Regions from separate parts of the Mesorhizobium sp. M1273 genome, predicted to be linked through region 3. Evidence: predicted binding sites of a transcription regulator. Region 3 holds the regulator's gene; each other region holds the start of a gene.

Region 1 (7,627 bases), on a different contig from region 3:
GGCCCCCATTTAGGATTGGAGCCCCAAAACCTTCCACGCCAAAATTGATATTAGATGGCGATCTTGATCACGGCGAGCCAGCTGTAGCCGCGATAAAGTGTTCTGAATCGAAGGCTTGCACCAACTCTCGCAGATTCCGATTCCAGGACGTCGCGCAGGACTTCACGCGGCTCGACATGGAATTTTTTCAGCCAGCCGCGCAACAGCTTGCGGAACCAGCTGGGCAAGGCTTCCTGCTGGCCAAAATCGACGACATGCAGCGAGCCGCCCGGTGACAGAGCAGCAAGAGCCGCGGATACCGTCTTTTCCCAGCCGGGGATCATCGACAGCGAATATGAGACAAAGACGCGGTCGAAACTTTCGACGCCGAACAGCGCTTTCGCGTCGAAATTCGTGGCATCGCCGCGCGCCAGCGTGACGCGGCCGGAGAGGCCTTCGCGCGCGAGGGCGGCAGTCGCCGTCTCCAGCATCTCGGCCGAAATATCGAGGCCGAAGAGGCGCGCGCCGGGATAGCGGCGGGCGGCGAGGATGATGTTGCGGCCGGTGCCGCAGCCGAGCTCGAGCACGGTGCCGCCGGCCGGCACATCCAGTCCGGCGATAAGCTGGTCGCGGCCGAGCAGATAGTATTTGCGGGTCAGGTCGTAGATATGACGCTGCCAGCGGTAGACGCCGTCCATCAGCTCGGCATGGCTGGCCGGCAAGTCGGTCGTGCTCATCAGGACCGCTTCACATAGAGATGGAAGCCGCCATAGATGGCCGAGCGGTCGCGCGCCGAAAACTCGCGCGAGGCGTCGTTCTCGTAGCGCCACTGATCGAGCAGCGAATTCGAGACGCGGCCGGGCAGCAGGCTGGGTTCCGCTGCGGTGCGGAAGATGACGCGGGCGCCGGTTGAGGCGGTTCGGGTGATCTCGGCCCACAACCCGTTGAGCTGGTGGTCGGTCATCCAGTCCTGTGCATCGAGCAGCACGAAGCGATCCACCGAGCCGGCATCCTTGCCGGCAAGGAACTCGATCAGATTGGCGTGGTGGATGGCAACGCGATCGACATTGTTGCGGATCGTCTTGTAGTTGCGCTTTTCGAGATAGGCGGGCAGGGCGGCCTCGCTCGGATCAGGGTAGCGGCGGGCGAAAGCCTGCCAGGCGAAATAATTGGTCTTCAGCGGAAAATCGCAGGCGAGCTTTTCCAGTCGTGCCTTCAGCACGCTGGCCATGGTGCCGTCACCCGAGGTGATCAGCGAATCGTACTGGGCCGGCGGAATGCCGAGGCCGAACAGCGAGGCTTTTCGCGAGGTCGCCCATTTCAGCAGCGGTTTTTCGAAGACCGGCGCCAGCTCTTCGTCAAAGAAGCGGCGCTGATCGGCGATGCTCTTGGCGTCCATGATGCCGGCCGGGTCGACGCCGAAGAATTTTGCCGTGCGGTGGCCTATGGCGATGAACAGGCCAAGCAGGCCGGTCTGGTAGAAATTGCGGTCGAACACAGCGATGCGGCGACGGCCGCGCCAGTTGCGGCGCTCCCAATAATGGCGGCTGACCGGGTCGAGATGCGGTGCGATGAAGCGATCGTAGGCCTGTGAATTGTGCCCGGTCTCAGCCGCGCCGAAGAAACGGAACAGGTCGCCCTGCGACGGCAGGTGACGGACGGCTTCGAGCTTCATGCGGTTCAGCGCGATATGGGCAGCGTTGAGGTCGACGGCATCGATCCTTTCCGGCGAGCGGGTGAGATAGGCAAGGATGTTACAGCCGCCGGAGGCAATGGTGACGATGCGGTGGCCCGTCCCGAGCTGCATCGCGTCCATGTCGATTTCGGGGTCTTCCCAGATCTGCGGATAGACGAGGCCGGAGAACAGGAAGGCGAACAGGCGCTCGGAGATGCCGGCTTTCGACAGCGGGCGGTTCTGGTAGACGGCCTTGCCGACTTCCTTGCCGCGGCGAAAAACCAGGTCCCCAGAAATGTCCGTCATGGCAAGGCGATTCCCCGTTTGCTTTGGCGCAAGCCGGTAGCGCAGGGTGATGACAGGCCAGTGACAGCCTGTTGACGCCGGCTCAAGCATTGCTGTGGCGCGCAAAATTAGGTGGTGCCTTGGCACAACCTTACTTGGCAGCGAATTTGGCTGGAAAATCGAGGGCCAGTCGAATCGTAGTTCATGAATCTACGATCAATCCGTAGAGGCAGGCGAGCATCCCCAAATGTCGGTTCCGGTGTCGCAGTTTTCATGAGTTTGTCAGCGGTTGAAACCAAGATAGCCAAATGTATTTGTACAGAAAGTGAGCATCAACCAAAGAGGGCTTGTGCAGAATATGCACCACAGCACGATCACCGTTCGAAACACTTGATCATGAGGGAATGTGAACGGATCGATCTTGGGATGACCTAAGAGTTTTGATAAGGGCGGCACATAATTACCTGTAGCGGCAGCATGCATCGTCTTAGAAAAATGTTTCCATCTTAGAAAAATGAAGCAAGCCCAAAATGCAGGAAAAAGCGTCAGTGCGAATATCATCTTTAGCGGTATGGGTTGCCCGCCGTGAATGATCCACCCAGGGCAACTACTTCGCGCTGGGTCGACCAGCGAAAAGATGAAGGCCTCCACAACAACTCCCAAAAAACAGACTATAGCTCCCCACTTAGCAACCCTTCGACAGAAATCTGGATCATAGTTCGGGAGGCGCGTATACTCATCCATATGGGTGCTAAGTCCTCATCGGTCCTGGAAGTCTTTGGTATAGAATGGCGAAGCTGCTCTTCGCCCTTGAGGGTTTGATCCGCCCGCCGACATCGAAATTGCGCCCGCAACCCTTTTTGGCCCACGGTCGGTTTGGTCCCGCCGGATCGCTCTCAGCCCCCTGCTTTCCATAGGCCCCCTGCTTTCCATAGCTTGCGCAATCGTGCCCGCCGTTTTCCCACCTTGCCCTGCCTAGGCGGCCGATATCATCTTATCTTGCGCGTTACACTTGCGCGTTACGACTTGCCAAATCCACCTGGGGTCGGCGTCGTCACGATGACCGCCTCGCCAGCGTCGAGGATGGTCTGATCGCAGGCTTTCAGCGTCTCGATCGCGCCGGTCTTGCGGCGGACCTTGGTCGAACCGGCCTCGCCATCGCCGCCTCCGTCCAGTCCCCGCGGCGGGCGGTTGCGATGCGAGGACAGGATCGCGCATTCCATTTTTTCGAGGAAGCGGATAGTGCGCCTGGTGCCGTCGCCGGCATTCCATTTGCCTTCGCCGCCGGAGCCTTCGCGGATATGAAAATCCTCCAGCAATACCGGGAAACGCAGTTCCAGCACTTCTGGATCGGTCAGGCGCGAATTGGTCATATGGGTGTGGACGCCGGAGGTGCCGGCAAAACCGCGGCCGTCGTTCATCCGGCCAGCCGGCGAGCCCGAGCAGATCGTCTCGTAATACTGGTACTGCTTGTTGCCGAAGGTGAGATTGTTCATCGTGCCTTGCGCATTGGCCATCGCGCCCATGGCGCCGAACAGCGCGTTGGTGACGTGCTGCGAGGTCTCGACATTACCGGCGACGACCGCCGCGGGATAGGCGGGCTTCAGCATCGAGCCGTCGGGAATGATGATGTTGATCGGCCGCAGACATCCGGCATTCATCGGAATGTTGTCTTCGACCATGACGCGGAAGGCATAAAGCACAGCGGCTCGGGCGACTGGCTCTGGCGCATTGAAATTGTTCTTCATCACCGGCGACGTTCCGGTGAAGTCGACGGTCGCTTCGCGCTTCCGCCGGTCGACCGATATCTTCACCTTGATCATTTGGCCGGTGTCGGTCGGGTATTCGTATTCGGAACTGTCGGGCAGCCGCTCCAGAACGCGGCGCACGCTTTCGGCGGCATTGTCCTGGACATGGCCCATATAGGCTTCGACCACATTGAGGCCGAAATGGGCGACCATCTTGCGCAGCTCGGCGACGCCCTTTTCGTTCGCGGCGATCTGCGCCTTGAGGTCGGCGATGTTCTGGTGCGGATTGCGCGCCGGGTAGGGGTGGTCGGTGAGCAGCGTCTCCAGGTCCTTCTCGCGGAACCGGCCGCGATCGACGATGCGGAAATTGTCAAACAGCACGCCTTCCTCGTCGACGGTTGTGGCAAGCGGCGTCATCGAGCCGGGCGCGGTGCCGCCGATGTCGGCATGATGGCCACGCGAGGCGACGTAGAAGAGGATCTCCTCCCCCGTCGAGGGGGAGGTGGCGGCGAAGCCGCCGGAGGGGGTCGTTGCGGCAGTGCTCGACGCACTTGTGGTGCCTTCTGCGAGGACCCCACCCGGCCGCTTCGCGGCCACCCTCCCCTCAAGGGGGAGGGAAAACACCGGCGTCACCACTGTGATATCAGGCAGATGGGTGCCGCCATTGTAAGGTGCGTTCAGCGCAAAGACGTCGCCGGGATGGATGTCGCCGGAGTTCAACCGGATGATGGTTTCCACCGAGCGGTCCATCGAGCCGAGATGCACCGGCATATGCGGCGCGTTGGCGACCAGCGCGCCATTCCGGTCGAAGACGGCACAGGAGAAGTCGAGGCGCTCCTTGATATTGACCGAATAGGCGGTGTTCTGCAGCGTCACGCCCATCTGCTCGGCGATCGACATGAACAGGTTGTTGAAGACCTCCAGCATCACCGGATCGGCTTCGGTGCCGAGTGCGGCGTGTCGGCGCTTCTTCTCGACGCGCCGCATCAACACGTGATCCTTGGCGGTGATCTCGGCCTGCCAGCCCGGCTCGACGACAATGGTCTGGTTTGGCTCGATGATCAAAGCGGGGCCGGCGATCTTGTTACCAGGCTTCAGCGTTTCGCGAGGGAAAATGCCGGCGTCGCGCCAGACGCCGTCGACAAAGATTTTCCGGTTCCCGGAAGGACTTGCGGCCATGTCTTCAACAACTGAATCGCTTTCGTCGCGGCCGGTGCCGCCGGTATCGGTACCTTCGACGCCGATCGACTCAACGATCATCGGCTTGTCGTCGTAGACGAAACCGAACTGTGCCTTGTGCGCCGATTCGAAGTCCGCCTTGGCCTGCGCAATCGAGCCGTGCCCGAAGTTCACAGGCAGCGCGGTATCGGTGCCGTCGTAGCGGATCTGCAGCACCGGTCTCGAGACGACCGCGTCTTCGCTGATGCCTTGCGCGGCGAGTTCGTCGATGACGGCTTTGCGCAGCGTTGCGATGAGTTCATCGATCGCTGGCCCGGAATTGTCCGCCAGCGGCTTCAGCAGCGCCTGCTGGCGTGACGCAAATACAGAGGATAGGCCGATGCCGTATGCCGAGAGCAGGCCTGAGAAGGGATGGATCAGCACCGCCTCCATGCCGAGCGCATCGGCGACCAGGCAAGCGTGCTGGCCGCCGGCGCCGCCGAAGCAGTTCAGGAGGTATTCGGTGACATCGTAGCCGCGCTGCACCGAAATCTTCTTGATGGCGTTGGCCATGTTTTCGACGGCGATGGTGATGAACCCTTCGGCGACGGTTTCCGGGGAGCGGCCGTCGCCGATCTCGGCGGCAAGGGCCGCGAATTTTTCGCGAACCGTCTGGACGTCGAGCGGTTCGTCCTGGCCCGGTCCAAAAATAGCCGGGAAGAACTCGGGCTGCAGCTTGCCCAGCATGACATTGGCGTCGGTGACGGCCAACGGGCCGCCGCGCCTATAGGCGGCCGGGCCGGGATTGGCGCCGGCCGAATCCGGCCCGGCGCGAAAGCGGCCGGCCTCGTAATGCAGGATCGAGCCGCCGCCTGCAGCGACGGTGTGGATGCGCATCATCGGCGCGCGGATGCGCACGCCGGCGACCTCGGTGTCGAAGGTGCGCTCGTAGTCGCCATCGTAATGGGCGACATCGGTGGAGGTGCCGCCCATGTCGAAGCCTATGACCTTGCCGAAACCGGCGAGTTTTGCCGTCTCGACCATGCCGACGACGCCGCCGGCCGGGCCGGACAACAGCGCATCCTTGCCCTGGAACATGTCGGCGGCGGTGAGGCCGCCCGACGACATCATGAACATGAGGCGAGGAGATTGGCCGATCTCCCCCCCTGTGGGGGAGATGCCCGGCAGGGCAGAGGGGGGCGCCGTAGGGTGCTTTGTGTCATGATTGGCGTCACTAAGATGCTGAGATGCTGGCGGGACAGCGCCCCCGTCTGTCGGCTTCGCCGACATCTCCCCCACGAGGGGGGAGATTGGAGCCACGCCCAGCTCACCGGCAACCCTTTGCACATACCTAGCCAGGATCGGCGACAGGTAGGCGTCGACCACGGTGGTGTCGCCGCGGCCGACCAGCTTGATCAGCGGCGAGACCTCGTGACTGACCGAGACCTGCGAAAATCCGAGTTTTCTGCAGACCTTCGCAACTGCCTTTTCGTGATCGGGATGTTTCCAGGCATGCATGAAGACGATCGCGACCGCATCGATGCCGTCCGCCTTGGCTTGCTCAATAGCCGGGCGTACAGAAGCAATGTCGAGCAGGCGCTCGACACTGCCGTCGGCGCGAACCCTTTCGTCGATCTCGACGACGCGCTCATAGAGCTGTTCGGGAAGGATGATCTGCTTGGCAAAGATATCTGGCCTGGCCTGATAGGCAATCCTCAGCGCATCGCGGAAGCCTTTGGTGATGAGCAGCAGCACACGGTCGCCCTTGCGCTCGAGAAGCGCATTGGTGGCAACCGTGGTGCCCATCTTGACATCGCCGATCAGAGCGGAGGGGATTGGAGCGCCGGGTTGGACGCCGAGCAAATCGCGAATGCCCTGGATGGCAGCGTCGGCATAGGCTTCGGGATTCTCGGACAGCAGCTTGCGCGGGTGCAGCGCGCCTTGCGGGTCACGGCCGATGACATCTGTGAAGGTGCCGCCACGGTCGATCCAGAAATCCCATTTTGCAGTCACTGCGGCGGCTCCCGGGATTTTTCCCTGTTCGATCTGTTAGCTTGCGAGGCCCTAACCGGCAATCGTCAAATGATTGGAATATGTTACAGGCAGAAATGCAACGTTACGAAACTCATGCGCAGCTTACGCATTGTGTCCTCGACCGCCGCCGGTAACGGAGGCGTGATTAGAGGAGAGATATCATGAAGAAACTCATTCTTGCGTCGGTGTCGGCGCTTGCGTTGCTTGGCCTTGCCGCCTGCAGCAACAGCGGCACCGACAACACCACGACGCAGAGCACCAACCCGCCGGCATCCGACCAGACGATGAAACCGGCTGCTCCTGACGCAAACAAGCCTGCCGAGCCGGCTCCGGCTCCGGCGCCTGCGCCGGCTGCTCCGGCTCAGTAGTCAATGTGACAACCAAGGAAAGGCTGGCCTCACAGGCCGGCCTTTCTGCTGCTTACGATACCAGCGCCTGGCGGCCGAGTGCGACGACGTGAGCGCTGGCGCCAGCCGCCTCAGGCATTGCGCCAAATCGATTGGGCCAGCCCCTGCGGCACTGTCTTGGCTTGATAGCGATGGGTGGTTGGTCCTATGAAGCCCCCATGTCGATTTGGGACCGCCTTGGCGACTTCGTCACACGCGTTTCATCTTCAGCGTCGTCAGGCGTCGCCGAAGTGGTCGAGGCCGTGCGCACGGTTTTCTCCGGCGATGCCGATCTGCGCCGGCGCGTCGCCTTCTCGGTGGCGATGATCGCCCTGTCGGCCAAGATGGCCAAGGCAGACGGC
Region 2 (7,627 bases), on a different contig from region 3:
GAGCTGCTCGACCGTATCGGGCTGCAACGCACCGCCGTCTCGGCGATGGGCGATCCGGCGATGAATTTGATCTCGCCGGATGCCTCGACGCGCAAGGCCGGTATCGACTACATGAAATCGGCGATCGACTGCGCTCAGGCGCTTGGCGCGAACACGTTGAGCGGCCCGCTCCATTCGACACTCGGGGTCTTCTCCGGCAGCGGGCCGACGGCGGCCGAGAAAAAACGTTCGGTCGCTTCGCAGCGCGTCATCGGTGACCATGCCGGCAACAAGGGTGTCACCATCGGACTGGAGGCGCTCAACCGCTTCGAATGCTATCTGCTCAACACGATGGACGATTTGTCGGCGCATATCGACACGATCGACCGGCCGCACATCAAGGCGATGTACGACACGTTCCATGCCAACATCGAAGAGGCTGACCCGATCGGGGCCTATACGCGCAACCGCAAGAACATCGTCCATATCCACATTTCGGAGAACGATCGCGGCGTGCCGGGCCGCGGGCACGTCCCTTGGAAAGAGACGTTCTCTGCCATCCGCAAGAGCGGTTATGACGATTGGCTGACGATCGAGGCGTTCGGCCGCTCGCTGAAGGATCTGGCCGCGGCCACCAAGGTGTGGCGCGACTTTTCCGAAGGCCCGGAAGCCGTCTACCGCGACGGCTACAGGCATATCAGGAATGGATGGAGGAAGGCGCCCTAACCGCACGCCTGCGCAACGCCTCTGTCAGCCCTGGCCGGCCTGGATCCGGTTGTAGTCGTGGATCGTCCTGCTCAAACGGCGGCGCAGGAAATTGGAAATGTTGTCGAAGATGAAAACGACGAGCAGGACCAAGAGCACCATGTAGAAGACATTGGCCCAGTTGGAATTGGTGCGCATCGCCTCCCAGAGCTTCAGGCCGATGCCACCGGCACCGACGGCGCCGATGATCGTCGCGCCCCTGGTGTTGGATTCCCACTGATAGAGTGTCTGGCTGATGAAGACCGGGATCACTTCCGGCAGCACGCCATAGCGCTGCACCAGCAAGCCGTTGGCGCCGGTCGACTGGATGCCCTCGCGTGGCTTGTCGTCGATGTTCTCGAGGCCCTCCGAATAGACTTTGCCGAGCGTGCCGATCTCGGTGAAGAAAATCGCGGCGCTGCCGGCCAGCGGGCCCGGACCGAAGGCGCGGGTGAAGAACAGCGCCCAGATCAGCATGTCGACCGAACGCATGAAATCGAAGAACCGCTTTAGCACCCGGCTAAGCAGGCCGCTCGGGGTGATGTTGCGGGCGGCGAAGAAGGCGAGCGGGAAGGCAACGATGCCGCCGAGCAAGGTGCCGAGAAACGCCATGACGATGGTCTGGAACAGCTTCGTCCAGACGTCGCCATGCTGCCATTGGGCGTTGTTCCAGATATTGTCGGCGGCCAGCGCAATGTTTGATGTGCCCGGCTTGAGCTGGGGTCCGGACATCAGCAACGAGACCACCTCGCCGGGCGACTTGCCGAAGAAGGGCGAGCGTGTGTCGAAGACGAAATTCGCCCAGCCGAGGAAGCGTTTGCGGACCTTGACGCGATCGACGGTTATGCGGACCTCGCCGGCAAAGCCCATCCTGGCGACGATCTCATCGTCATGCGCGGTGATCCACTCCGGCACCGGGCCGGATATTACCGGTTTGCCGCTGGCCAACGACATCGGCACCGCCTGGCCATTGGCGACAAGCGTCGCTTCGGCCTTGTCGAAGGTGACCGATTTGGCCCGGCCGTCGATCAGGACGGTGTAGGAGCCGTTGGCGTTGGTGATGACCCAATCGGGATGCGGGTCTTCGCCGAGCGCCGAAAAACGCGGATATCTGGGTGTGATCTGAGGCTGGTCGAGACGGAATTCCGGCTGCAGATCGTAGCTGATCCATTGCGTCAGGAAGAGCGGCAGGCGCTCCCAGTGCGATTCCCTCAGCACTTGCGGCAGGCTGAAGAACCACAAGGCGTAGAGGAGATAGAGCAGGATGCCGGTGAACAGGACCAGCGGGCCGAAGCGTTTGTACAAGGGCCGCCGGAACACTTGGGGGAAGCGCTCCTCGATCGACCGCATTTCATCGGCGGTCATTGCGGCCATGGGCAGTCTTCTTGTTGATTTGCCATGATCTTTTCCAAAAACGGGAATCCACTTTTTGGGATCATGGTCAGGCACCCATCATGAATGCCTGCTCGCCGACGAGCTTGCGGCGTAGCCAGGCGGAAAACTGGTCGACGAGGAAGATCGTCGTGAACAGCAGCAGCACCAATGCCAGCGTCTTGGCGCCGAAGCCGCGCGAGATGGAGAGCTTCAGTTCCTCGCCGATGCCGCCACCGCCGACCGCGCCGATAATGGTCGAGATACGCACATTGATCTCGATCCTGAGCAGCGTGTAGGACATGAAATTGGGCAGCACTTGCGGCAGGCCGGCAAAGCGCACGCGCTCGAACCAGTTGGCGCCGACCGCGCGCAGGCCTTCTTCGGCGCGCATGTCGATGTTTTCGTTGATCTCGTAGAAGAGCTTGCCGAGGGCGCCGATGGAATGCAGGCCGATGGCGATGATGGCTGCGACCGGGCCGGTCGAGAGGATGGCTGCGAACAGGCCGGCAATGACGATCTCGGGGAAGGCGCGAAGCAGTTCCATGAAGCGCTTGACAACGAGCCTGAGCATCGGACTGGGCGTCAAGTTGCGCGCGGCGATGAAGGAAAAGGGCACCGCAAAGACAAAGCCGATGAAAGTGGAAACCAGCGCCACGTTAAGCGTGGTGAGCATCAGCTCGAAATATTCGGGTAGATAAAAGCCGCCCCAGAGATAGACGCGGCCAAGCGGGAAGTTGAACTCTTGGCTGCCCTTGTCATGCGGCGATGCGATGTCGAACAGCGCCCGCCAGACGTCGTTCCAATCCTTGGGAACAAGCCAACTAAGGAAATCCAGTATGTGCGGCAGCCGGTCGAAGAAATGTCCGGCATTGGCCTCGTCGGCGAACCACATGGCTGTGCACATGGCGACAAGCAGTGAGCCGATGCCGAGCGCCGTGTAGAACCGGCGCAAGGACGTCTGGCGTCGCCAGGCGTCTGCTGCCTGCCGGACCGCGTCTGAACGAATTGTAGCGGCGAAGGTCATACGGGGTCACGAGCGGACACACAAAAAGGGCGGCGACCGCATCGGCCCGAAAGTCGACTTTCGGAAAGCACGATGCGGCATCTAAGTGTTAGAGCGTACTTTGTGCGTCCAAGTGGACGCACGTCGCTCTAATGGACGCCGTCCTTTTCGCAATTGTCGTCAGCCGCCGATCGCGGCTTTGCGGGCTTCGACGATGACGCTGTAGAAGTCCGGCTTCACCGGAACATAGCCGGTGAAATCGCCGCCTTCGATGGCCTCGAAGCAAGGCTTGTCCTTGGCCGGCAGGCCGGTGAAGAAGTTGGCGAGCTTGGCGCTCATGTCGCCGCCGAGTGCGGTGCGCACGACCAGCGGGCCGTTCGGGATCAAGCCGGAGCGCCAGACTTCAACGAAATCGTTGGGGTCCACGGCGCCCTTGGCGACTTCCTTGTGGAAGGTGCCGGAGGTGTAGCCGTTCTTGAAGTCGCCGATGCCCGAGGAGTCGTCAACCGCAACATCGACCTTGCCGTCGCGAACCGCGAGAAGGTTGTTCTCGTGGCCGCCATTGAACTGGGTCGAGGCGAAGAAGGTTTCGTTCGAAGCGCCGGTGTCCTTCGGGATCTGGGTCAGCGGGATCAGGTAGCCGGAGGTCGAATCCGGGTCGGCATAGCCGAGCTTCTTGCCCTTGGCCGACTTGATGTCGGTGATGCCGGACGACTTCAGCGCAAGGCCGATCGAATAATAGCCGGTCGCGCCGTCGGTCTGCTGGGTGGTGAGGATCGGGGTCACGGCGTTCGGATCCTTGAGGTAGACGCTGGCATAGCCCGACGCGCCAAGCTCTGCGAAATCGAGCGTGCCGCCGAGCAGGCCCTGGATAACGCCGTCATAGTCGGCGGCCGGGAACAGCGAGACCTTCTCGAAGCCGAATTCGGACTTCAGGTGATCGGCGAGGCACTGAAAGTTGCGCAGCCGGTCCGCTTCGTTTTCACCGCCAAGGATGCCGATGCGGAATTCCTTGATATCCTGGGCGTGAGCGGCGCTTGCCGCGATGGCGAGCAATGAAACGGCGCCAAAAACCATCTTCCTGAACATTATCTCTCTCCTGTTGGTCCCGGCCTCGCGCCGGTAGCGTTCGAATTTTTTGACAGGTGCCTTTGACGCGGGCGGGCGATCAGGCCGTTCTCAATATCCCGGGAATGCGGGCTCGAGCGGTCCGGCGGATGCAGCGATTTTCTGTTTGATGGCGACACTGGTGGAGGTGATGGCCTCGGAGATTTCGCCGCCATTGCTGTCGGCGCCGTAGACCATGCGCACGGCCTCGCGGTTGAGGGCTTCAGGCGGGCCGTCGAAGACGACCTTGCCGGCGGCCATGCCGATGATGCGGTTGCAGTAGGTGCGGGCCGTATCCAGCGTATGCAGATTTGTGATGACGGTGATGCCCTCGCGCAAATTGATATCCTGCAGCGAATCCATCACCACCTTGGCGTTGAGCGGATCGAGCGAGGCAATCGGCTCATCCGCCAGCAACACCTTCGGCTGCTGCATCATGGCGCGCGCAATCGCAACGCGCTGCTGCTGGCCGCCGGAAAGCGTGCCGGCCGGCTGCAGGGCGGTGCGGGCGATGTCGAGGCGCTCGAGGGCTGCAACCGCCTCGGCGCATTCACCGCGGGAGAACATGCCAAATAGGTTGGACACGGTCGAACGGTGATTGAGCCGGCCGAGCAGCACATTGGTCAGCACATCGAGGCGCGGCACCAGGTTGAACTGCTGGAAGATCATGGCGCAGTCGCGCTGCCATCGCCGGAGCGGTGAGCCGCGCAACCCGGAGACCTCGACGCCGTTGAACAGGATGGAGCCCTGGCTGGGATCGATGAGGCGGTTAATCATGCGCAGCAGCGTCGATTTGCCGGCGCCGGAGCGGCCAATGATGCCGACCATCTGGCCTTGCGGAATCGCGATGTGAACATTGCTGACGGCGGTGTTCTTGCCGAACCGGCGGGTGACGCCGCGGATTTCGAGCGTAGCTGACATGGTGCAGGCTCCAGTCCAATCGCAATTGAAGGTCTGTTTACCCTGGCTAGCGCAGCCGCATGAACCTGCGGTGTCGGAACGATGTCAGTTTTGTTACTGCCCACAGCCTGGAGCGGGGCGGGATCAACTCGGCGCGAGAAGCTCGAATGGTGAATGGTGATAAGAACGGCTTCCCTGAGCCTCGAAACCTGTCCGCTGCCCCCATTCACATTCACCATTCACCATTCACGACCCTCAGCCGCCATATTTCTCCAGAAACGCCTCCGCCGACAATTCCCGAAAATCGTCGAGCGCGGCGCGCAGCCTTGCATGGTCCCAGTCCCACCAGGCGAGCGCCTGGTAGCGCTCCGCGGTGCGGCGGTCGAAGCGTTCGCGGATCGGCTTGGCCGGCACGCCGGCGACGACGGTGTAGGGCGCGACGTCCTTCGACACCACCGCGCCGGCACCGACCGCAGCGCCATCGCCGACGGTGACGCCGGGCAGGATGGTCGAGCCGTGGCCGAGCCAGGTGTCGTGGCCGATGGTGACGCGTTTGGCGCGGCGCTTGGCGAAGAATTCGCTCTCGTGCTCGGCGTCGTCCCAATAATCCGAGGCGCGATAGGTGAAATGGTGCAGCGTCGGCCGCCAGGTCGGATGGTTGGTAGCGTTGATGCGCACGCTTGCGGCGATGTTGGCGAATTTGCCGATCGTTGCGCACCAGACGCCGCAGTCCTGCATCATGTAGGAATAGTCGCCGAGCGTGCTTTCGGAAACCCGGCAGCGCTCGGCGATCTCGGTCCAGCGGCCAAGCGTCGAGTTCTCGACTTCCGCCGTCTCGTGGATCAGCGGCGCCTCCGACAGTTTCCTGGTCATGCGGCAATTTTTCCGGCGGCGAAGGCGGTCACGTCGATGATACGGTCGGCCACCGCCTCACGCACGTCGTGATCGTGGAAGATGCCGAGCAAAGCGACGCCCGCCGCCTTCTTGGTGGCGATCAGGGAAATCACCAAATCGCGGTTCCTGGCGTCGAGCGAAGCGGTCGGCTCGTCGAGCAGCAGGATCGGGTGCTCGGTGATGAAGCCGCGCGCGATGTTGACGCGCTGCTGTTCACCGCCGGAGAACGTCGCCGGCGGCAGCGCCCAGAGCTTTTCCGGCAGGTTGAGCTGCGCCAGCAAGGCACGTGCCTTGCCGTGCGCGACCTCGCGCTCCTCGCCGCGCTCGACCAGCGGTTCGGCCACGACATCGAGCGCAGGGACACGCGGCACGGTGCGCAGGAACTGGCTGACATAGCCGATGGTAAGCCGGCGCACGGCAAGCACGGTGCGCGGGCTGGCCGAGGCGAGATCGATGAGCCCGCCCTCGTGCTGGACGATGATCTGGCCTTCGTCGGCGGCATAATTGCCGTAGAGCATCTTCAGGATCGAGCTCTTGCCGGCGCCGGACGGGCCGCCGAGCACGGCGCATTCGCCGGCCCTGATCGCGAACGAGACACCAGCGACCACCGGCAGTTTGATGCCGTCGCGCAGATGCATGGTGAAGCTCTTCGCGACATCGGAGACAACGAGCGGGGTTGCCATCAGAGGGTTCTCCAATCGTCATTCGTCTGCGGGCCGGAGTACCCCCACCCGGACCTTCGGTCCGACCTCCCCACAAGGGGGAGGTAGGGCGCCGGCGTTTTACCCTCCCCCTTGTGGGGAGGGTCGCTGCGAAGCAGCGGGGTGGGGGTAGGTGCCAGGCAAATGCGTTCCATCGTCACACCTGCAGGATCGAGGAGACAAGCAACTGGGTATAGGGCGCGCGCGGATCGTCGAGGACGCGGTCCGTGAGGCCGCTTTCGACGACGCGGCCGTCCTTCATCACCATCATGCGCTGCGACAGCAGACGTGCCACTGCAAGGTCGTGGGTGACGACGATGGCCGCCAGGCCCAGATCGGTGACCAGGCCGCGCAACAGATCGAGCAGGCGCGCCTGCACCGAGACGTCGAGGCCGCCGGTTGGCTCGTCCATGAACACCAGCCGCGGCCCGGTGACGAGGTTGCGGGCGATCTGCAGGCGCTGGCGCATGCCTCCGGAAAAGGCGCGCGGCTCGTCGTCGATGCGGTCTTCGTCGATCTCGACACGAGACAACCAATCGACCGCCGTTTCGCGGATCCTGCCATAGTGACGGTCGCCGACCGCCATCAGCCGCTCGCCGACATTGGCGCCGGCCGACACCGTCATGCGCAGCCCGTCGGCCGGGTTCTGATGGACAAAACCCCAATCGGTGCGCATCAGGAAGCGGCGCTCGGCCTCGCTCATGCGGTAGAGTTCGCGAAACTGGCCGTCGCGCATCCGGTAGCTGGCGGTGCCGGAGCTCGGCAGCAGTCGAGTTGACAGGCAGTTGAGCAAAGTCGTCTTGCCGGAACCGGATTCGCCGACCACCGCCAGCACTTCGCCCGGCCAGAGGTCAAAAGTGACGTTCTCGCAGCCGACGCGCGAGCCGTAGAATTTGGACAGCGCCGAAACGCGCAGCAGCGGTTC
Region 3 (7,627 bases):
GCGGCATCAAGCAGATCAAGGCCAAGACCGTTACCTTCGGCGCTTCGGATGCGCCGCTCAAGGGCGACGAGCTTGAAGCGTCCGGACTGGCTCAGTTCCCGATGGTGATGGGCGGCATCGTTCCCGTCGTCAATCTCGAAGGCATCAAGCCGGGCGAGTTGGTTCTCGACGGCCCGACGCTGGCCGACATCTTCCTCGGCAAGATCACGAGCTGGGATGACGAAGCGATCAAGAAGCTTAATCCCGACGTCAAGCTGCCTTCGCAGGCGATCGCGGTCGTTCACCGTTCCGATGGTTCGGGCACGACGTTCAACTTCACCTATTACCTCGGCGACGTCAGCGCGGACTGGAAAGAAAAGGTTGGCGTCGACAAGGCCGTGGAATGGCCGGTCGGCATCGGCGCCAAGGGCAATGAGGGCGTTGCCAACAATGTCTCCCAGACCGGCGGCGCGATCGGTTATGTCGAATATGCCTACGCCAAGCAGAACAAGCTCACCCACACCGATATGATCAACAAGGACGGCAAGAAGGTCGAGCCCACCGCGGCGGCGTTCTCGGCGGCAGCGGCCAATGCCGACTGGAGCTCGCAGCCGGGCTATGGCGTCATCCTCGCCAACGAGCCGGGCGCCGAGTCCTGGCCGATGACGGCGGCAACGTGGATCCTGCTCTACAAGAAGCCGGATGATGCGGCGACCACCGGCGAAGCGCTCAAATTCTTCGCCTGGGCATACGACAAGGGCGACGAGATGGCCGGCGAGCTGGACTACGTTCCGATGCCCGACAAGGTGGTTGAGAGCGTCAAGGCCATGTGGGCCAAGGAAGTCGTCGGCGACGACGGCAAGCCGCTCTACTCGGCTATGTAATCTCCTCCAGGGAGGACGTCGATGGCGCCCTCCCTGTTGCCTTTAATCGCGAGGACCCAATGACCATCGCTTCCGATGCCATGCCATCATCTGCAGCAGCCCGGGCCAGGGAAGCTACGGTGCGGCGCTTCGCGCTCACAGATGCCATATTCCGCGGACTTACCCGCGCTTCCGCAATTCTTGTGCTGGTCATCCTCGGCGGTGTCGCGATCTCGCTGTTTGCCGGCTCATGGCAGGCGCTGTCGTCGTTCGGTTTTTCTTTCCTGACGACTGAGAGCTGGAATCCTGTTACGGAAAAATTTGGCGCACTGGCGCCGATCTACGGCACGCTGGTGACGGCGGCCATTGCCATCCTGATCGCGGTTCCGATCGGCATCGGCATTGCAGTCTTTCTCACCGAGCTCTGCCCGCGCCCGCTCAGGCGCCCGATCGGCATAGCGGTCGAGCTGTTGGCCGGCATTCCTTCGATCATCTACGGCATCTGGGGCCTGTTCGTGTTCGCGCCGTTCCTGCAGACGACGATACAGCCCTTCATCATCAACATCTTCCACGGCGTGCCGGGACTATCCAGCCTTTTCGCCGGCCCTCCTTACGGCATCGGCCTTCTGACCTCGGCGCTGATCCTCGCCATCATGGTGCTGCCCTTCATCACCTCGATCACCAAGGACGTCTTCGATACGGTGCCGGCGGTGCTGAAGGAATCGGCCTATGGCATCGGTTGCACGACCTGGGAAGTGACCCGGCGCGTGGTCATTCCCTATACCCGCATCGGTATCATGGGCGGCGTCATGCTTGGCCTCGGCCGGGCACTCGGCGAAACCATGGCGGTGACTTTCGTCATCGGCAACGCACATCGCATCAGTGCCTCCCTGTTCGCGCCGGGCACGACGATCTCGGCGACCATCGCCAATGAATTCACCGAGGCCGACGGCGACCTCTACACCTCCTCGCTGGTTTCGCTCGGCCTGATCCTCTTCGTCATCACCTTCCTGATCCTCGCCGCCGCCCGCTATATGCTGATGCGGATCGACGCCCGTACGGGAGCCTGACCGATGTCGACATCCTCATCGCTCCACAGCCGCCGCAAAGCCAGGAATTCGGTGATGATGGCGCTTTGCGTCGTCGCCGCCGGCATCGGGCTTGCCTGGCTGGCGCTCATTCTCGGCGCGTTGGTCTATAAGGGCACAGCCGGGCTTTCGCTCGCGGTCTTCACCGAGATGACGCCACCACCGGGCGAGGCCGGCGGCTTGCTCAATGCCATCACGGGCAGCCTGCTGATGACGATCATCGCCGTTGTCGTCGGCACGCCGATCGGCGTGCTGGCGGGAACCTACATGGCCGAGTATGGACGCTTTTCGCGCATCACCACCGTCGTCCGCTTCATCAACGACATCCTGTTGTCGGCGCCGTCGATCATCATAGGCTTGTTTGTCTATGAGCTGATGGTGCGGCCAATGGGACATTTCTCGGCCATTGCCGGCGCCGTTGCGCTTGCCATCCTGGTCATTCCGGTGGTCGTGCGCACCACTGAAGACATGCTCAACCTGGTGCCGAACGCGTTGCGTGAAGCCGGTGCCGCGATCGGCGCGCCGCGCTGGGTGGTGATCCGTTCGGTCGCCTACCGCGCCGCATTGTCCGGCATCGTCACCGGCATATTGCTGGCGATAGCACGCATTTCCGGCGAGACGGCGCCGCTGCTCTTCACCGCGCTCAACAACCAGTTCTGGAGCAGCAATATCAACGCGCCGATGGCCAGCCTGCCGGTGACCATCTTCCAGTTCGCTCTCAGCCCTTACGAGGAATGGCAGCAACTGGCGTGGACCGGCGCACTCATAATCACCCTGACGGTTCTGGGCTTGAGCATCCTCGCCCGCAGCCTTACCGGACGCAGAGAGGACAGATGACACAGATGTTGTCCCCAGACATGACGATGGCCGAAACGGTCGCCGAGAAGACGAAGATCGAGGTCAAGAATCTCAACTTCTACTACGGCCAGAGCAAGGCGCTGAAGGACATCAGCCTGTCGCTGCCTGAGCGCAGTGTCACGGCCTTCATCGGCCCTTCGGGCTGCGGGAAATCGACGCTGCTGCGTGTATTCAACCGCATCTATGAGCTCTACCCAAAACAGACGGCCGAGGGCCAGGTGCTGCTCGACGGCAAGAACATTCTCGACCGGTCGCAGGATCTCAACCTCCTCAGGACCAAGATCGGCATGGTGTTCCAGAAGCCGACGCCGTTCCCGATGTCGATCTACGAGAACATCGCCTTCGGCGTCAGGCTCTACGAGAACCTCGGCAAGTCCGAGATGGACGGCCGCGTCGAACAGGCGTTGAAGCGCGCCGCGCTGTGGAGCGAGGTCAAGGACAAGCTCAACGCCAGCGGCTTGAGCCTATCCGGCGGCCAGCAGCAGCGGCTCTGTATCGCCCGCACCGTGGCCGTGAAGCCGGAAGTCATTCTGCTCGACGAACCGGCTTCGGCCCTCGACCCGCTGTCGACTGCCAAGATCGAGGAACTGATCGACGAATTGCAAGCCGACTACACGATCGTCATCGTCACCCACAACATGCAGCAGGCGGCGCGCGTGTCGCGCCAGACGGCCTTCATGTATCTGGGTGAACTGGTCGAGTTCGACCGGACCGAGAAGATCTTCACGTCGCCCCGCGAGAAGCGCACGCAGGACTACATCACTGGCCGCTTCGGCTGAGCCGTTCCGATCATGCATATGAGGACAGGACCATGGGCGAACACACAGTCGCTTCTTTCGACGAGGATCTCGAGCAGATCAGCAAGCTGATCCGCGACATGGCCGACCTCGCCGGTTCGATGGTCGGCGGGGCGACCAAGGCGCTGTTGAATTCCGACAACGTGCTGGCGCAACGCGTCGTTTCCGACGACGCCATCATGGATGCGCGTCAACGCGAACTGGACGACCGCGCCATCACCCTGATCGCCAAACGCCAGCCGATGGCCCACGATCTTCGCCATGTGGTCGGAGCGATCCGCATGGCGGGCGACCTCGAACGCATCGGCGACCTTGCCAAGAATATCGCCAAGCGCGTGAGTGCGGTCGGCCTCAGCGCCACGCCGCGGGACCTGTCGCATTCCATCGACGCGATGGCGCAGCTGGTTCTCATCCAGGTGCAGGGTGTCATCGAGGAATATGCTGCAGGCGATGCGGCCGCGTTGGCCAAGCTTCGTGCCGCCGACGAGCGCATCGACGTTAAATACACGTCCGTGTTCCGCGAGCTGTTGACCTACATGATGGAAGATCCGCGCAACATCACCGCTTGCACGCACCTGCTGTTCTGCGCCAAGAATCTGGAGCGGATCGGCGACCATGTCACCAACATCGCCGAAAATGCGTATTATGTGCTGACCGGCGAGCAATTGCCGGTCAATCGTCCGAAGCAGGACGAAACGACAATGTCCGCACCGGTGACATGATGGGGGTGCCCAGCCGATGATCGCACCACGCATAATGGTGGTGGAGGACGAGGAGCCGTTGGGTGTGCTGCTCCGCTACAATCTCGAATCCGAAGGCTACCAGGTCGAGGTGGTGACACGCGGCGACGAAGCCGAGATCCGTTTGCAGGAGAATGTGCCCGACCTTTTGGTGCTCGACTGGATGATACCAGCGGTTTCCGGCATCGAGCTCTGTCGTCGGTTGCGGGTGCGCCCCGAAACCGAGCGGCTGCCGATCATCATGCTGACCGCGCGCGGCGAGGAGAGCGACCGGGTGCGCGGTCTTTCGACCGGCGCCGACGACTATCTGGTCAAGCCGTTTTCGACACCGGAATTCATGGCCAGGGTCAAGGCGCTGCTGCGGCGCGCCAAGCCGGAAGTGCTGTCCAGCGTGCTGAAGGTCGGCGACATCGTGCTCGATCGCGAATCGCACAGGGTCTATCGCAAGAAGAGCGAAATCAGGCTCGGGCCGACCGAATTCCGGCTGCTCGAGTTCATGATGCGGCATCCGGGCCGTGTCTTCTCGCGCAGCCAGTTACTCGATAATGTCTGGGGGGAGACAATCTACATCGACGAACGCACCGTCGACGTGCATGTCGGGCGGCTGCGCAAAGCCGTCAACAACGGCCGGATGCCGGATGTCATCCGCACCATCCGCGGCGCCGGCTATGCGATCAGGGAAGATTGACCCGCCTGGTCAGGCTACGTTCTTTCTGACGCTGGGCCTCATTTGCGCGCCCGGCGCGAAAATCTCCTGGTCGACGAAGCTTAACGCCCGCATCGCGCAGCCTTCGCGGATCAGAGGCAATTCGTTCGGCTCTGTATCGAAGGAGATCGAGCCTGAATGCTGGCCGCCGGCGGTCTGGGCGATTGCCTTCCGCAAGGCCGGCTCGATCAGATCGAAGGCGGCGGCACTGGCGCCGACCATCGCGACCGGTGCCGGATCGATCAGCGCGAACAGCGAGCCGAGACCGAAACCCAGCGCTTCGCCGGCCTTGCGGTAGGCCTCGCGTTCCGGCCCATCTTTCTCGCGCGCCCGGGCCGCCAGTGCGCGCATGTCGGCGTCGCTGACGTCGGCGACCGGTTCGCTGTCTTCGCTCATCTGCCTGGCGTTGCGCCAGATGGCGTAGTTGCCGGCATACGCCTCGATGCAGCCGCGCCGCCCGCAACGGCAGAGCGCGCCGCCCGGACGATGGATCATGTGGCCAAATTCGCCGCCCGAGGAATGCGTCCCGGTGAACAGTTCGCCCTTCAGCACCAGCCCCATGCCGATGCCATGCGAAAGCAGGATGGCGATGAAGTCATCGCGATAGCGATCCGGATTGCGCCAGCGCAAAGCCACCGCCATCATGTTGCAGTCGTTCTCCACCGTTGCCGGGATGCCGAATTCGTCCTCCAGCATGTCGGCAAAGGCGATGTCGGTCTGCGGCGTGATCGGCGACCACAGCATGGCGCGTGCAGGGGAGTCGGTAATGCCCTGAATCGCCAGGGCGATGCGGGCGACACTGCGGACGTCAAGATCTGGATCCTGCAGCCGGCGCCGGACGATGGCCATGCATTCACGGATCAGCTCGTCGCGCGGCATAGTCAGCGTGTCCAGCCGGCGCTGTTCCTCGGCGACCACCTGTCCCGTGTAGTCGATAATGGCGGCCGAAAGGAAATTCAGCGACAACACCACGGTCAGCACCGCCGCCGCTTCCGGGTTGAGGGCGAGGCCGACTTGCGGACGACCGCGTTTCAACGAAACGGGCTCACTTGGCTTGCTCTCGGCGAGGATGCCTTCCCGTATCAGGTCGGAAGAAATCGCCGATATGGTCGAATGACTGAGGCCGGTGGTAGCTGCGATCTCAGTACGCGATGGCTGGCCGGCCCGGCGCACCGCCGAGATCACCATCGCCCGGTTGCGCCGGCGCAAATCGTCATGGCGGATTCCGACCGACATTGTTTTGCTTTCCTCCCGGTTGCCGCGGCCGCTCATGAACCGGAAGCCGTCGGTAATGTCCGACAAATAGTGTCGGATGAGGCAAATAGTGTCAGATGCAGGTGGCGCTGTCATCGTTTATTCCGACGCTCGAAAAAACTCGCAGAGTCATCAAAATCCATCAGAATCGATGTTGACAGCAGCCGGAGATCGGACCAGTATTTTTTCGAGGCTCGAAAAAATTAGAGCTTCTAAGCTGGTCTTTGAGCCAATTGGTCACGCCGTACGCGGCGCAGGGAGGATATGATGAAGAAATTCACGACCGCCATTCTGGCGGGTGTCGCCATGACGCTGGCGCTGGCGTCGGTGGCGCAGGCTAAAGACAAGGTCATCGGCGTTTCCTGGTCGAACTTCCAGGAAGAGCGCTGGAAGACCGACGAGGCCGCAATGAAGGCGGCCATCGAGGCCGCAGGCGACAAGTATATTTCCGCCGACGCACAGTCCAACCCCGGCAAGCAGCTCACCGACGTCGAGAGCCTGATCTCGCAGGGCGCCAACGCACTGATCATCCTGGCGCAGGACGCCTCGGCCATCGGGCCGGCCGTGCAAAAGGCGCTGGACGAAGGTATTCCGGTTGTCGGCTACGACCGGCTGATCGAGAACAAGGACGTCTTTTACCTGACCTTCGACAACAAGGAAGTCGGCCGCATGCAGGCCCGGGAAGTCTTCAAGGTGAAGCCGGAAGGCAACTACGTCTTCATCAAGGGTTCGGGTTCCGATCCGAATGCCGATTTCCTGTTTGCCGGTTCGATGGAGGTGCTGAAGGCGGCAATAGACAGCGGCAAGATCAAGAATGTTGGCGAGGCCTATACCGACGGCTGGCTGCCGGCCAACGCTCAGAAGAACATGGAACAGTTCCTGACCGCCAACGACAACAAGGTCGATGCCGTGGTCGCGGCCAATGACGGCACTGCCGGCGGCGTCGTCGCCGCGCTGACAGCGCAAGGGCTGGCCGGATCGGTTCCGGTTTCGGGCCAGGACGGCGACCACGCCGCGCTGAACCGCATCGCGCTCGGCACACAGACCGTGTCGGTGTGGAAGGATGCGCGCGAGCTCGGCAAGAATGCCGCCGAGATCGCCTCGCAACTGGCCGACGGCAAGCAGATGACCGACATTGCCGGCGTGAAGGATTTCACCACGCCCGGCGGCAATGCCGTCAAGTCGCTGTTCCTGACCCCGGTCGCCATCACCAAGGACAACCTCAACGTCGTCATCGACGCCGGCTGGATCAAGAAAGAAGAGGTCTGCGCCGGCGTGACGGCTGGCACTGTTGCAGTCTGCAACTGAGCCGACGTTTCCGAGAAGTCCGAACGCCGCGGCC

The links. Region 3 encodes PhoB, which activates phosphate uptake and scavenging genes when phosphate is short. Its sites were predicted from a motif close to TGTCATNNANCTGTCAT; they were not measured.
Region 1: the regulator PhoB is predicted to act here: its motif matches at 2,010-2,026, upstream of NKH30_RS14995 (BtaA family protein).
Region 2: the regulator PhoB is predicted to act here: its motif matches at 5,210-5,226, upstream of phnC (phosphonate ABC transporter ATP-binding protein).

Annotation. Positions count from the first base shown of each region.
Region 1 is NZ_JAMYLV010000012.1:31,332-38,958, forward strand. Features, by position in the region: gene NKH30_RS14990 (class I SAM-dependent methyltransferase) at 51-716, opposite strand; gene NKH30_RS14995 (BtaA family protein) at 716-1,960, opposite strand; gene NKH30_RS15000 (hydantoinase B/oxoprolinase family protein) at 2,959-6,858, opposite strand; gene NKH30_RS15005 (hypothetical protein) at 7,041-7,247, shown strand; gene NKH30_RS15010 (TerB family tellurite resistance protein) at 7,445-7,627, shown strand, end outside.
Region 2 is NZ_JAMYLV010000004.1:270,029-277,655, reverse strand. Features, by position in the region: gene NKH30_RS07265 (sugar phosphate isomerase/epimerase family protein) at 1-705, shown strand, start outside; gene phnE (phosphonate ABC transporter, permease protein PhnE) at 730-2,097, opposite strand; gene phnE (phosphonate ABC transporter, permease protein PhnE) at 2,165-3,121, opposite strand; gene phnD (phosphonate ABC transporter substrate-binding protein) at 3,281-4,189, opposite strand; gene phnC (phosphonate ABC transporter ATP-binding protein) at 4,280-5,128, opposite strand; gene NKH30_RS07240 (DapH/DapD/GlmU-related protein) at 5,363-5,980, opposite strand; gene phnL (phosphonate C-P lyase system protein PhnL) at 5,977-6,684, opposite strand; gene phnK (phosphonate C-P lyase system protein PhnK) at 6,860-7,627, opposite strand, start outside.
Region 3 is NZ_JAMYLV010000005.1:188,977-196,603, forward strand. Features, by position in the region: gene pstS (phosphate ABC transporter substrate-binding protein PstS) at 1-863, shown strand, start outside; gene pstC (phosphate ABC transporter permease subunit PstC) at 923-1,912, shown strand; gene pstA (phosphate ABC transporter permease PstA) at 1,916-2,767, shown strand; gene pstB (phosphate ABC transporter ATP-binding protein PstB) at 2,764-3,567, shown strand; gene phoU (phosphate signaling complex protein PhoU) at 3,600-4,307, shown strand; gene phoB (phosphate regulon transcriptional regulator PhoB) at 4,324-5,013, shown strand; gene NKH30_RS08385 (ROK family protein) at 5,023-6,267, opposite strand; gene xylF (D-xylose ABC transporter substrate-binding protein) at 6,553-7,593, shown strand.